One region of the Vagococcus carniphilus genome, then DNA from elsewhere that is predicted to be linked to it. Evidence: predicted binding sites of a transcription regulator. Region 1 holds the regulator's gene; the other holds the start of a gene.
What was found. The regulator HrcA, encoded in region 1, represses chaperone genes, less so after heat shock. The targets are predictions, from matches to a motif close to TTAGCACTCNNNNNNNNNGAGTGCTAA.

Region 1 (7,797 bases):
ATTCAGCTGGATTTTTTCTAACTCTCTCAGCATAACGAACTGTATACCAAATACTCATGATAGTACCAATGATTAACATAGCAAGTCTCAAACCAATACCGTCCGTAAAGTTGATACCTGCTGTATTACTAGCAATTACAATTGAAAAAGGATTAATTGTAGAAGCCAAGGTACCTATAGAACTACCAAGATAAATCGTGGCTATGGCAACTAACGCATCATAACCAGCTGCCATGAAAATTGGAATTAGTATTGGATAGAAAGCAATTGTTTCTTCAGCAAATCCAAAAGTTGTTCCTCCAATGGCGATTAGGGTCAAGGTTAAGATAATTAGCCATTTCTCCTTTCCTTGAAGCTTCCTGGATAGGGAATTCATACCAGCGTTAAAGGCTCCAGTTTTATTGATAACACCAATAATTCCTCCAAGAATTAAAACGAAGGTAATGATATCAATGGATTGAGCTAAACCTTGAACGGGAGCGCTCAAGAATTCTTTTAGCGCACTAAAAAGTGTTCTTTTTTCACGCTGTAACTCTTCATAAGAACCAGGGATAGCAACGGGTTTGTAAACATCACCGTTTGTAAACTTTTCAAGGTTTGTGTTTACTTTGTATTTGTCCAATGTTTTTTGTGTAGCAGGTTCTTTAGATGATTCTCCATCGGGCTGAGTAATAACAAACTCTTGATTCTCTGCTTCATAACCTAATGTGGCGTACTTACCGGCGGGAATAAAATAAGTTAATACAAGTACCAAAAAAAGAACAATCAAAATAACCGTGTACGCACTGGGAAAGCTAAACTTTTTTTTCATCGTTTTCCATCTCCTTTGTTTGATATCTTCTATTATATCGGATTCTAAGAAACAACTGGTGGAAAGAAAGAATATATTTAGAATAACATGTGAGTTTGTTAATCATATGAAACTAAAACATCATAAAGATTTAATGAAAACAAAGGTTAGCACTCGAGTGTAAAGAGTGCTAAAAATTTAAAGGTTTATTGTTGACAATTTTTTAGTAACTTGATATATTAATACATGTAGTTAGCACTTGCTTGTTAAGAGTGCTAAAAAAGAAGGTGATGATTGTGTTAAGTGAAAGACAACTGAATATATTGCATATGTTAGTCAAAATTTATACTGAAACGGGTGTACCAGTCAGTTCTAAAACTCTGATGAATCATGGTATCAATGCCAGCTCAGCTACAATAAGAAATGACTTAGCAAAACTGGAAGAATTCGAGTTGATTCAAAAGATGCATTCATCATCAGGGCGTGTTCCTTCTATTAAAGGATATCGTTTTTATGTGGATCATTTGATGACACCAGTTGAAATGACCAATCATGAAGTGATTAAGATTAGGCAAATGCTAAATCAACGCTACAATGCAACCAATGAAATCATTGAACAATCTGCCAAGATTTTATCTGACTTAACTAGTTATACGGCCTTTTCATTAGGTCCAGAAGTTAAGGAAAGAAAGTTAACAGGTTTTAGAATTGTTCCATTAAATAGAAATCAATTGATTGCCATTATTGTAACGGATCAAGGTTATGTAGAAAGCCAAGTCTTTTCTATTCCTAATGACATTTCATCAGAGGACATCGAAAAAATGATTCGAATTATCAATGATCGACTCGTTGGAGAAAATCTTTTAACGGTCTATCATAAACTAAGGACGGAAATACCTTTAGTCCTTCAGAAGTATTTCTCAAATTCGTCTAATGTATTATACTTGTTTGAGGAAGTCTTTAATCAAGCTTTTGATGATCAAATCTATATTAGCGGGGGGATGAATTTATTAAATTCAGAAGTCTTAACGGATGTAGCTGAATTTAAATCAATTTACTCTTTAATAAGTGATTCAGACAAATTAACTGAGATTTTATTACCTGATACAACAGGTATCGATATTAAAATAGGTGATGAAATTGAAAATGAATTACTGTTGAACATGAGCTTAATTACAGCTTCTTATGAGGTACCTGAGCATGGTAAAGGTGTTATTGCTCTTTTAGGACCAACCAGTATGTCCTATTCGAAACTACTAGGTTTAGTAAATGTATTTAAAGACGAATTATCGGGACATCTAGATTCTTATTATAGAAGTTTAGAAAGTCCATTAGAAAAATAGTGTTGGAAGGAGACGGATGATTTGAGTAAAAACGAAGAGATTGAAGAAATCGAAGAATTAGAAGAAACAACAGAAGAAGCTGTAGAAGAAATTTCAGTTGAAGAAACATTAAAACAAGAGTTGAGTGAGATGGAAGATAAATTCTTACGTGCTCAAGCTGAAATTGTTAACATGAGAAATCGCCATAATAAAGAACGCGAGGACTCTGCTAAGTATCGTGCACAAAATTTAGCAAAAGACTTGTTAACAGCATTAGATAACTTAGACCGTGCTTTGGAAATTGAAACAAATGATGAGCATGGCGAAAGTATGAAAAAAGGAATCGAAATGGTTAGAGAAGGCATGCTTCATGCATTTAAAGAAGCAGGAGTTGAAGAAATTGACTCTCTTGGACAAACATTCGATCCAAACAAACATCAAGCGGTTCAAACAATTCCGTTGTCAGAAGGTCAAGAGTCAGATGAGATTGTTCAAGTCTTACAAAAAGGCTACATTCTACATGATAGAATTTTAAGACCAGCAATGGTAATTGTTGCACAATAAATTAAAAATTAAAATCAAAGGGGATCATAAATATGAGTAAAATTATCGGTATTGACTTAGGAACTACAAACTCTGCTGTATCAGTATTAGAAGGTGGAGAAGCAAAAATTATTACAAACCCAGAAGGTAATAGAACAACACCATCTGTTGTATCATTTAAAAATGGCGAAATCCAAGTAGGGGAAGTTGCTAAACGTCAAGCAGTAACAAACCCAAATACAATCGGATCAATTAAACGTCATATTGGTGAAGTTGGCTTTAAAGAAGAAATCGAAGGAAAATCATATACACCTCAAGAAATTTCAGCAATGATTTTACAATACTTAAAAGGTTTTGCTGAAGATTACTTAGGCGAAAAAGTAGATAAAGCAGTTATTACTGTACCTGCTTACTTCAATGATGCACAACGTCAAGCAACAAAAGATGCTGGTAAAATTGCTGGTCTTGAAGTAGAACGTATTGTTAACGAACCAACTGCAGCTGCTTTAGCATATGGTTTAGACAAAACAGACAAAGAAGAAAAAGTTTTAGTATTTGACCTTGGTGGTGGTACATTTGACGTTTCTATCCTTGAATTGGGCGATGGGGTATTCGATGTATTATCTACAGCTGGAGATAACAACTTAGGTGGGGATGACTTTGACGAAAAAATCATCGCTCATTTAGTAGAAGCATTCAAGAAAGAAAATGGTATTGACTTATCTCAAGATAAAATGGCTGTTCAACGTTTGAAAGATGCAGCTGAAAAAGCTAAAAAAGATTTATCAGGTGTAACAAGTACTCAAATAAGCTTACCATTTATCACTGCTGGAGAAGCTGGACCTCTTCACTTAGAAATGAACTTAACTCGTGCGAAATTTGACGAATTAACTTCAGACTTAGTTGAAAGAACTAAAATTCCAGTACGTCAAGCAATCAAAGATGCTGGCATTTCAATTTCAGAAATTGATGAAGTTATCTTAGTTGGTGGATCTACTCGTATTCCTGCAGTTGTTGAAGCTGTAAGAAAAGAAACTAGTAAAGAACCAAACAAATCAGTAAACCCTGATGAAGTAGTAGCAATGGGAGCAGCAATCCAAGGTGGAGTTATCACTGGAGATGTTAAAGACGTTGTTCTTTTAGACGTAACACCATTATCATTAGGTATTGAAACTATGGGATCAGTATTTACTAAATTAATTGATCGTAATACAACAATTCCTACAAGTAAATCACAAGTATTCTCAACTGCAGCTGATAACCAACCAGCAGTAGACATTCACGTATTACAAGGTGAACGCCCAATGGCAACAGACAACAAAACATTAGGTCGTTTCCAATTAACTGATATTCCAGCAGCACCACGTGGAATTCCTCAAATCGAAGTAACATTTGATATTGATAAAAATGGTATTGTAAACGTAAGTGCTAAAGATTTAGGTACTCAAAAAGAACAAACTATTACAATCAAATCATCTTCAGGTTTAACTGATGAAGAAATTGAAAAAATGGTTAAAGATGCAGAAGCAAATGCAGAAGCGGATAAAGAACGTAAAGAAGAAGTAGATTTAAGAAATGATATCGATGCTTTATTATTCTCAGTTGATAAAACTTTAGGAGAATTAGAAGGTAAAGTAGACGAAGAAGAAGTTAAAAAAGCAGAAGTAGCTCGTGATGAATTAAAAGCAGCTGTTGAAGCTAATAACTTAGAAGACATGAAAGCTAAGCGCGATGAATTAAACGAAATCGTTCAAGCTTTAACTGTTAAATTATATGAACAAGCAGCTCAACAAGCTCAAGCTGAAAACCCAGAAGCAGCAGCTGGTGGCGCTGATGATGTTGTTGATGCAGATTTTGAAGAAATCAACGACGACGAAAACAAATAAAGAATGAACTTTAGAAAAAGCCAAAGCGTTGAGCTTTAGGCTTTTTCTCTTCATAATAAAAATTAGGTTTCAGAGACATCTGATTTGTGTTATGATTTAGTGGATTCTGATAGTAGAAAAGATGGAGGGTTACGTAAAATGGCCAAAAGAGATTATTATGAAGTCTTAGGTGTTGAAAAAACAGCGACAGATGATGAATTAAAAAAAGCCTATCGTAAATTATCAAAAAAATACCATCCAGATATTAACAAAGAGCCAGATGCAGAAGATAAGTTTAAAGAGATATCCGAAGCCTTCGAAGTGTTGAGTGATTCTCAAAAACGTGCTGCCTATGATCAGTATGGTCATGCAAGTACTGACCCTAACTTTGGGGCCGGTGGCTTTGGTGGCGGAGGTAGCTTCGGTGGGTTTGAAGATATCTTTGAGTCATTCTTTGGTGGTGGATCTGGTAGAAGTTCTAATCCAAATGCACCAAGACAAGGTGCTGATTTACAATATACGTTGGATTTAACGTTTAATGAAGCAATTTTTGGCTTGGAAAAAAATATTCGTTATAACCGTGAAGATGATTGTACAACATGTAACGGAACAGGTGCTAAACCTGGTACTCAACCTGAAACATGTAGTAAATGTCATGGCTCAGGTACAATCAATGTGGAAAGACAAACACCACTTGGTCGAATGATGAGTCGTCAAGCCTGTGATGAATGTAATGGAACAGGTAAAACAATTAAGGAAAAATGTACAACATGTCATGGTGAAGGTCGAATGGTTAAATCTCATTCTGTTAAGGTTAACGTACCAGCCGGTGTAGAAGACGGACAACAAATGCGTTTAGCAGGACAAGGTGAAGCAGGATTTAATGGCGGACCTTATGGCGATTTATATGTGGTTTTCCGTGTAGAAGAAAGTCCAATCTTTGAACGTGAAGGCTCAGAAATTTATTATGAACAGACTGTTTCTTTTGTTCAAGCAGCACTAGGTGATGAAATTGAAGTTCCAACTGTTCATGGTAGAGTTAAGTTAAAAATACCAGCAGGAACTCAAACAGGTACTTCCTTTAGACTAAAAGGTAAAGGTGCTACAAAACTTCGTGGAAGTGGTAATGGTGACCAACGAGTAACTGTTGTGATTGAAACACCTACTGATTTAAATGAAGACCAAAAGAAAGCTCTCCGTGAATTTGCAGTTGCTAGTGGAGATAAAGCTGTTATTGAGCAAGAAGAAGGTTTTTTTGATAAAATGAAAGATGCTTTTTCTTCAGGGAATAAAAAAAAACGTAAATAAACAATGAGAAGTTAATCTGAAAAATGATTAACTTCTTTTTTATTAAAAATACTTGCAATTAAGAATGAAAAAGGATAGAATAAAAATCTAAATAGTAACAATTACGATTTGAAGGAGAGTTTAGATGAAGAAATTTTTAAGTTTGACGTTTATATTAGGAGCAGCAATGGCTTTTGTTGCGTGTTCCCCAGCAGAAAAAAAAGAAGAGGTAAAAAAAGACCAATTAAACGTGGTTACGACTTTTTATCCAATGTATGATTTTGCGACTAAAGTAACGAAAGATAAAGCTAATGTTTCAATGTTAATCGATGGTGGAGTAGAACCACATGATTATGAACCAAGTGCAAAAGATATGGCAAAAATTCAAAATGCTGATGTATTTATTTACAATTCTCATGAGATGGAAACTTGGGTAGAAAGTGTATTAAAAAATATTGATACATCAAAAATTAAAGTTATTGAAGCAAGTAAAGGTATTGAATTACTAGAAGGTGCTCACGATGATGAGGAAGAGTCTGATGAGCATGAAGGACATTCTCATGCGGTAGATCCTCATGTATGGTTAGATCCTATTTTAGTAAAACAAGAAGTTGATACAATCACAAAAGAAGTTGCAGCTGTTGATAAGGAAAATGCTTCTTTTTACAAAGAAAATGCTGATGATTTTAAAAAGGATTTAGACAAACTTGATCAAGACTATGCAAAAAGTTTTAAAGATGTGACTAATAGAAAATTTGTAACGCAACATATGGCATTTTCATATTTAGCACATCGTTATAATTTAGAACAAAGACCAATTTCTGGTATTTCACCAGATCAAGAACCGACGCCTAAAGAATTAAAGAAAATAGAAGATTTTGTTAAAAACGAAAAAATAGAAACTATCTACACTGAAAGTTCTGCTTCACCTAAAATTGCTAAAACAATTTCTGATGCTACTGGTGCTGAACTTGCTGTATTAAATCCAATGGAGACTGTTTCAAAAAGTAAGAGAGATGCTGGTGAGGATTACTTATCTATCATGAATCAAAATTTAGATGCTTTAAAACTATCTATTAAATAAGACGTTAACTCTAAGAATATTAATTCTTTTTTCAATTGAATTAATATTCTTAGATTTTTTTTGCTTATTTTAGTCAAAATACACTATAATGGAGGACAGTTAGGGGGATTAGATTTTTATGAACAAAGTTGGAAATAAAACAAAAGGTATTTTATTAGCTATTATAGGAGCAATCTTTTGGGGAGGCTCAGGAGTTTGTGCTCAATACATTATGCAAAATAAAGGTGCATCAACAGGCTGGTTAGTTAGCGTTAGAATGTTGTTTGCAGGTATTTTAATTTTATTCTATTTATATTTTTCACAAAAAAATAAATTATTTACTATTTTAAAGAATAAAAAAGATATGCTGAGCACATTGATCTTTAGTGTGTTTGGGGTTATTTTTTTACAGTATGCTTTTTTTGCAGCTATTAAAGTATCTAACGCGGCAACAGCAACTATTCTACAGTACTTATCACCTATTTTTATTGTCATTTATTTTATATTTGAATCAAAGAAGATACCGAATGTGATGAGCATGATAAGTATTGCTTTATCCTTGTTTGGAACAGCATTACTTGTAACAAAAGGTGACTTTGGTACATTATCAATTTCAGTCTTAGGCTTATTCTGGGGGTTAATGGCAGGTTTCTTTGGTGCTTTTTATATTATTCAACCAAGAAGAATCATGGCAAAGTATGGAACAACAACTATTATTGGGTGGGGTATGTTCTTTGGTGGCTTGCTATTCCAATTGTATCATCCAATTTGGAAGGATGTTCCAGAGCTTGACTTACAAACATTTGGTTTAGTTTGTTTTATTGTTGTCTTTGGTACTATTCTTTCTTATATTTGCTTATTGAAAAGTACAAGATATATTCCTGCGCAATTTTCTAGTTTATTAACATCGTTTGAACCGTTAAGTTC
Region 2 (7,797 bases), 880 kb from region 1:
GTTAACAAAGGCAGTACCACCACCTGAAACGATTCCTTCTTCAACAGCAGCACGAGTTGCGTTTAAAGCATCTTCAATACGTAATTTTAATTCTTTTAGTTCTGTTTCTGTTGCAGCACCAACTTTAACCACGGCAACTCCGCCAGCTAATTTAGCTAAACGTTCCTGCAGTTTTTCGCGGTCAAAGTCAGATGTTGTTTCAGCAATTTGAGTACGAATTAAAGCAACGCGATTTTCAATTGTTTCTTTATTTCCGCCACCTTCAACGATGGTTGTTGTATCTTTATCAACAACAACTTTACTTGCAGTACCTAATGCTTCAAGTGTTGTTTCTTTAATGTCTAAACCTAATTCGTCTGTAATAACTGTAGCGCCTGTTAATACAGCAATATCTTCTAACATTTCTTTACGACGGTCACCAAATCCTGGAGCTTTAACAGCAGCTACATTAAATGTTCCGCGAATTTTGTTTAATACTAATGTTGGTAAAGCTTCCCCATCAACATCATCAGCAATAATTAATAAAGGTTTACCTTGTTGTAAGATTTGTTCTAATAAAGGTAAGATATCTTGGATGTTTGAAATTTTCTTATCAGTAATTAATAGATAAGGATTTTCTAAAACAGTTTCCATTTTATCTGTATCAGTTACCATGTATTGTGACAAGTAGCCACGGTCAAATTGCATACCTTCAACTACGTCTAATTCAGTTTCAATCCCTTTAGATTCTTCAATAGTAATAACACCGTCATTACCAACTTTTTCCATCGCTTCAGAGATTAATTCACCGATAGTTTCGCTACCAGAAGAAACAGCAGCAACTTGTGAGATAGCTTCTTTTGAGTCTACTTGTTTAGAAATAGCATGTAATTCTTCAACAGCTTTTTTAGTTGCTAATTCAATTCCGCGGCGAATTCCGATTGGGTTTGCTCCAGCTGTAACGTTTTTAAGTCCTTCACGCACAATAGCTTGAGTTAAAACAGTTGCAGTTGTTGTTCCGTCTCCTGCAATATCATTTGTTTTTGAAGCAACTTCAGCTACTAATTGAGCTCCCATGTTTTCAAAACGATCTTCTAATTCAACTTCTTTAGCGATAGTCACACCGTCATTAGTAATAAGGGGTGAGCCAAATGATTTGTCTAAAACAACGTTACGTCCTTTAGGTCCTAATGTTACTTTTACAATATCAGCTAATGTATCAACACCACGCATCATTGAACTACGTGCGTCTTCTGAAAATTTAATATCTTTTGTCATGATTACTTTTCACCTCATAATTTATTTTATTCTACGATTGCAATAATGTCTTTTTCATGAACGATAAGGTATTCTTTACCGTCGAATTTTACGTCCTGCCCTGTGTATTTTTCAAACATAACTGTTTGGTTGATTTCTACTGAGACTGGTAATTTAGTCCCATTGTCAAGGGTACGACCGTCGCCAACAGCAACTACAACACCTGTTTGAGATTTTTCTTTGGAAGCAGCAGTTAGAACGATTCCGCCAACTGATTTTTCCTCTTCCTCTTTAACTTCAATAATTACGCGATCTCCTAATGGTTTTAACAATTGATATCCCTCCACAAATAAAAGATAATTTTTCTATTGTTAGCACTCGTTTGTTCTGAGTGCTAACTTACTCTTACATAATAACCATAATATATTTTTTTTGCAAGAAATTTGCTAGTTACTTTTTCTAATATGTTATGATAAAGGAACTAATACGATAGGAGGCCCTTTTATGAGCTTAAATAAAAATATGTTGTGGACGGCTTTCTTCTTTTTATCTGCTTTAATGAGTCCTAATCTTTTTGCACTTCTACCAGTTTCGAAAGCTCAAATACCTAATCTTACAGCAGGAGCTTATATAATAGGCGCCGTTGTTATTACGGGTATCTATTTAAAAACCTCAAAGGTGCATACACTTTCTGAAAAACGTACTAGTTGGGGGAAAGTCATTGGAATAGGACTACTAGGAATTTTATTAAGCTGGTTTTTACAAACCATTATTATGTTAATTGAAATTCAGCTATTTAATCAACCAGTGGGTTCGCAAAATACAGCTGACGTGACTGATTTAATAAAGAAAGCACCATTTTTCATGATAGCTGTTACGATTGCAGGGCCTATTATGGAAGAATACGTCTTTCGATTTAGTCTAATTAATTTTTTAAATCAAAAACTACCAACTATATTATCAGCTTTAATTAGTTCTCTTGTTTTTTCGGTTCTACATGGAGATGGACATTACTTACTTTATGGTGGTTTAGGTTTGTTTTTCTATTATTTGTATCAAAAAACAGGCTCTATTTTAACTTCGATTATTACACATGCTGGTATGAATACTTTAGTTGTTATTGTTAGACTCTTATTTATAAAATAAAAAAAATCACATTCTAATTGGAATGTGATTTTTGTATATTAATCTTCTTTGTCTTCTTTATAGTGAGATAAGAAGTAAATTAAAGTTTGCATTTCATTAGTTAAGTCTACGTTTTGAACTTGAACATAATCAGGAACGTTAATGCGAACTGGAGTGAAATTCATAATACCTCGAACACCAGCTTCAACAAGTCTATCAGCATTTTCTTGTGCAGACTCAATTGGAACAGTTAAAATAGCTACTTCAATATGTTGTTCTTTAATTTGTTTTGACATCTCATTAGATGAATAAACAGGTACACCGTCTAAAATACGGCCGACGATATCTTCTTTCACATCAAAAGCAGCACTAATACGGATGCTATCACTTTGATGGAAACGATAGTTAATTAAGGCGTGACCTAAATTACCAACACCGACTAAGGCAACGTTAGTTAACTCGTCTTCATTTAATGTTTTAGCAAAGAAATTCATCAAGCTTTCAACATCATAACCGTATCCGCGTTTTCCTAATTCCCCAAAATACGAAAAATCACGACGAATAGTTGCGCTGTCGACTTTAACAGCCTCACTTAATTCAGTTGAAGACACTTTGTTCTTTCCTGAATCAAATAGAAATTTTAAATATCGATAATATAAAGGCAAACGTTTTGCCGTTGCCTTTGGAATAGTTGTTTCTTTCATTGCTTTTCCCTCACTTAGCTTAAAACCTATTGTATTGTTATATACTTCACGTTACTAGGATAACGTTAGAAAGAAGTAATTGCAATTTTAACGCCTACAAATAATCGAGAAAATGAGTAGATTCTACTAATTGAACGAAGAATTGTCCTAATAAATATGATAAACTAAGCAAAGAATATCAAAGGTGGAGGACAAGATGATTTTACTACAAGCTAATCAAATCGCTCGTCTATTTGGAGACGAAGTTTTGTTTGAAAATATGCAATTAGAAGTACAAGATAGAAGTCGAATAGCCTTAGTTGGTCGTAATGGTGCAGGTAAATCGACACTTTTAAAAATCCTAGCAGGAATTGAAGAGCCAGACAAAGGAACTATCTCAAAGACAAAAGACTTAACAATGGGTTATTTAGATCAACATACAGGACTAGAATCAACTAAGACAATTTGGGAAGAAATGCTGACAGTTTTTGAGCCTATTCAAAAAATGGAAAAACGATTAAGACAATTAGAAAGCCAAATTGCGGATGAACAGATTCAAGCAGATGAAAAAAGATATCAACAAGTTTTAGTAGAATATGATCGCTTACAACATGAATTTAATGATTTAAATGGATACGGCTACGAATCAGAAATTAAATCTGTTTTACATGGCTTTAGATTTGAGGAGGATTATTTAGATCATTTGATTAGTAATCTTTCTGGTGGGCAAAAGACACGCTTAGCACTAGCTAAACTCTTATTAGAAAAACCAGATTTACTTATTTTGGATGAGCCGACTAACCATTTAGATATTGAAACACTAAGTTGGTTAGAAAATTATTTAAAAAATTATCGTGGTGCTCTGTTAATGGTTTCCCATGACCGTTACTTTTTAGATAAGATTGTCGAAGAAGTTTATGAAATAAGTAGACGTAAAATGAGTCACTATAAGGGGAACTACAGTCGCTATTTGGATCAAAAAGCTGAACGACTAGAAAGAGAATGGAAAGAATACGAGAAGCAACAAGTTGAAATTTCAAAACTAGAAGATTTTGTTGCTCGAAATTTAGTTCGAGCTTCAACGACTAAAAGAGCTCAAAGTCGTAGAAAACAACTAGAGAAGATGGATAGAATTGAACGACCTCAAGGAGATGAAAAATCTGCACATTTTCTTTTTGGCATTGAACGCCAATCAGGTAGAGAAGTATTAGAAGTTGAAGACGCTGCAGTTGGTTATAATCAAACCGTTTTATGCGAGCCAATTGATTTTCAAATTAGAAAACAAGAAGCGATTGCCCTAGTTGGTCCAAATGGTGTTGGAAAATCTACATTACTAAAATCAATTATTGGCGATATTCCTTTTGTTAAAGGTAAATCTAAAGTAGGTCATCATGTGTCAATTGGTTATTATGACCAAGAACAAGCCAATTTAAATTCACAACAAAGTGTACTTGAAGAGCTGTGGTCTGAGCATCGAACAACATCAGAAAAAGACATAAGAACGGTATTAGGTAGCTTCTTATTTTCTGGTGAAGATGTGAAGAAAACTATTCCCTTATTAAGTGGGGGAGAAAAGGCTCGTGTGGCTCTTGCTAAACTATCAATGAATCGAGATAATTTTTTAATTCTAGATGAGCCGACAAACCATTTGGATATTGATAGTAAAGAAGTATTAGAAAATGCTTTAATTGATTATGAAGGAACTTTGTTGTTTGTTTCTCATGACCGTTACTTTATTAATCGAATTGCAACTAGTGTTCTTGAGTTATCAGAAACAGGTGGTAAATTGTATCATGGTAACTACGATTACTATTTGGAAAAGAAATTAGAAGAAGAGCAATTAAAAGAGTTACTTAATGAAGAAACAGATGAAGTAGTTGAAGTAAAAACAGAGACGAAGAAAAATTTCGAACTGGATAAGCAAAAACAAAAAGAAAAAAGAACATTAGAACGTCAAGTGGAGCAATTAGAAAAAGAACTTCATGAGATGGAAGAGGCGATTGAATCTATTCAAAAAGAGATGGAGTTACCAGCAAATCTTGAAGACCATGAAGCCTTACAAAAATTAAATGAAACGTTAACCTCAAGTTTCAAACAACAAGAAGATTTACTTAATCAGTGGGAAGAAGTATCTTTAGCTTTAGAAGAGTTTTAATAAGTGAGGTGAAAAGGCTGACAATCAAGTCAGTCTTTTTTTGTTGCTTTTCAAGTAAAAAAGTAGTATATTTTAAAAAACATACTGATTGAATGTTTTTTTGAGGAGGAATTATGAAAAAAAAATATACAGCAGAAGAGGTTAAGGAATTAATTTTGCGACAGGCAGCACTTCTTTTTGCTACCAAAGGTTATGAAAAAACATCGATTAGCGATATTGTTGCTAATTTAGACGGTCTAACTAGAGGAGCTGTGTATCACCATTTTGATTCAAAGTTTGATATTTTAATAGAAATTACGAACAAGTTGATTCCAAGTGATGAAAAAATTCAAGCGTTTAAAAATAAAAACATATCGGGATTAGAAAAAATTCAGCAACTTTTATTAGAAGGAATGTTTAACGAAGTAGTAATAAAAGAAATGAGTCATTCACTAGTATTATTAAAAGAGCCGCTTTTCAGTGCTATTTACAATCAACAAATTTGTTTGAGATTAGGTCCTGTGATTGAAACGTTTATTTTTGAAGGTACTCAGGATGGATCTATCAATGTAGAATCATCAAAAGAGATGTCTGAAATAGTTATTTTGCTGACGACTACATGGTTTATAGAGTCTTTATTTCCAGATAGTGGAGAAAGGCTTATTCAGAAGTTAAAAACAAGCCAAACTATTCTAAGAAAAAGTGGGATGGATGTATTAAGTGATGAGGTTTATATGGTTATTATGAATCAATTAGAGAGGATAACATAATATGAAAAAAGTAATGAAGCGAATCGGAATCATTTTAACTATTATAGTAGGGATTATCGTATTAATTTTTTTAGGTATATTTATAAATAATAAAATTCAATTAGCAAGAGAAGCTAAAAAAATTGATCCAGTAGGTGAGAAGATAACTGTTAATGATCAAAAAATGAATATTCAAATTTATGGAGATAAAAAAGAAACGATAGTGTTACTACCAGGTTTTATGACAACATCACCAATTATTGATTTCAAACCTTTAACAGATGAATTAAAAAAGGATTTTCGAGTGGTGGTAGTGGAACCTTTTGGATATGGGCTGAGTGATGATACGACTAAAGAACGTTCTGTAGAGAATTTAACTGAAGAGATACATACAGCGCTTAAAAGTAAAGGAATCGATGATTATACTCTAATGGCTCACTCGATTTCTGGGATTTATTCCCTAGAGTACATTAAAAAGTACCCAAAAGAAGTGAATGCCTTTATTGGAATTGATAGTAGTTTGCCATCTCAAGGAAATGCGGATGATAATGGAGAAGCGATGATTAAATTTTTAAGTAGCTCAGGTTTGTACCGTGTTTTAGCTATGGCGAGTCCAGATTTGTTAAGCATACCAGAAGGTGTGGATAATAAGTTAGCTGAGCAATATAAATATATTTCTTTTAAAAATATCGGTTCGACGGCAACGATAAATGAAGCTAAATCAATGCCTGAGAATTTTTCTAAAACCAAAAAAATTAGTTATACTAAAAATTTCCCAGTTCTTTATTTATTAGCAACTGAAAGCACTGACCCTGATCCAAGTTGGGAAAAGATTCATCGAGAAATGATTGAAGGAAATAAACAAGCAGAGCTTAAAATTTTAGAGGGTGATCATTACCTACATCACACAAAAGCAAAAGAAATAGCAGAAGATACAAAACAATTTTTAACACATAACAAATAGAAAAAAACAGAGATGCAGTTGAAAGCTACATCTCTGTTTTTATTTGTTAACTAAATTCGACGTCTCTACGTCTTTTAGGTTTCATTGATTTTTTTTGTAAGCCACTAAAACATTTTTCAATCTCCCCAACAAAGATATCCATTGTTTCATCAGAGCTTTTCTGTGCGTATTTACCACTCTTATTAAGGTAAAGGTATTTTTCAGTTTCTAAAACGTGTAAAGTTTCTTTAGAATCTTGAATTTTCTCTTTAAAGTTCACCCCATTGAATAGTAATTGGCACATAAGGATAACCACTCCAATAGAGCTAATAACAATATTCTTAATAATTGTATCTGGCAATAAGGTAATAAGTGGTAGAGCTGCTGCAGATAAGATTTGAACTAAGAAGAAAAAGTAGTAAAAGAAACTTAAGAAAAAACCTTTTCTTTTATGTTGTTTAATACGTTTATCAACTCGGTCCTCCAAATAATTGAAATCACTGTACATGAATAAAAGCACTCCTTTTTTGTTTATGAATCTAGTGTATGATAAAAAAATGTTAAATTCAAACTTATTTATGTACAAATAACCAAAAAAAGAGCTTTACCTATTCAAGGTGAGCTCTTTAAAGGCTAATTCAAGTTATTCACCATTAAAACCTTCCGAGAAACCTCTAAGAAAGCTATCAATAGAGTCAATGAAGTTAAAGAAAAATACCATGATAATTAGCCCAACAAAAAGTAAGACAAAGCCTAATTTTTGCCACTTAGACAAATATTGAATAAAATCAGTAAATCTGAAGCTTAATAAACAAAAACCAACAATAGAAACTAAAATCCCTAAATCTTCCATTCTTAAAACTCCTATTTTATATTATAGTCGTTATTTTACAGGACTGAAGGCAATAATCAACCCTTTTTTAAACT

Region 2: groES (co-chaperone GroES) is a predicted target of HrcA. The motif match lies at 1,608-1,634, and genes of this name have one in related genera.

What each region holds. Positions count from the first base shown of each region.
Region 1 covers NZ_CP060720.1:1,422,086-1,429,882, forward strand. Annotated here, with positions in the region: gene H9L18_RS07030 (YfcC family protein) at 1-811, opposite strand, end outside; gene hrcA (heat-inducible transcriptional repressor HrcA) at 1,087-2,133, shown strand; gene grpE (nucleotide exchange factor GrpE) at 2,155-2,676, shown strand; gene dnaK (molecular chaperone DnaK) at 2,709-4,541, shown strand; gene dnaJ (molecular chaperone DnaJ) at 4,680-5,828, shown strand; gene H9L18_RS07055 (metal ABC transporter substrate-binding protein) at 5,953-6,891, shown strand; gene H9L18_RS07060 (DMT family transporter) at 7,010-7,797, shown strand, end outside.
Region 2 covers NZ_CP060720.1:539,367-547,163, forward strand. Annotated here, with positions in the region: gene groL (chaperonin GroEL) at 1-1,257, opposite strand, end outside; gene groES (co-chaperone GroES) at 1,284-1,568, opposite strand; gene H9L18_RS02810 (CPBP family intramembrane glutamic endopeptidase) at 1,741-2,382, shown strand; gene H9L18_RS02815 (redox-sensing transcriptional repressor Rex) at 2,421-3,065, opposite strand; gene H9L18_RS02820 (ABC-F family ATP-binding cassette domain-containing protein) at 3,262-5,199, shown strand; gene H9L18_RS02825 (TetR/AcrR family transcriptional regulator) at 5,313-5,948, shown strand; gene H9L18_RS02830 (alpha/beta fold hydrolase) at 5,950-6,891, shown strand; gene H9L18_RS02835 (DUF4231 domain-containing protein) at 6,938-7,378, opposite strand; gene H9L18_RS02840 (hypothetical protein) at 7,514-7,723, opposite strand; gene queG (tRNA epoxyqueuosine(34) reductase QueG) at 7,780-7,797, opposite strand, start outside.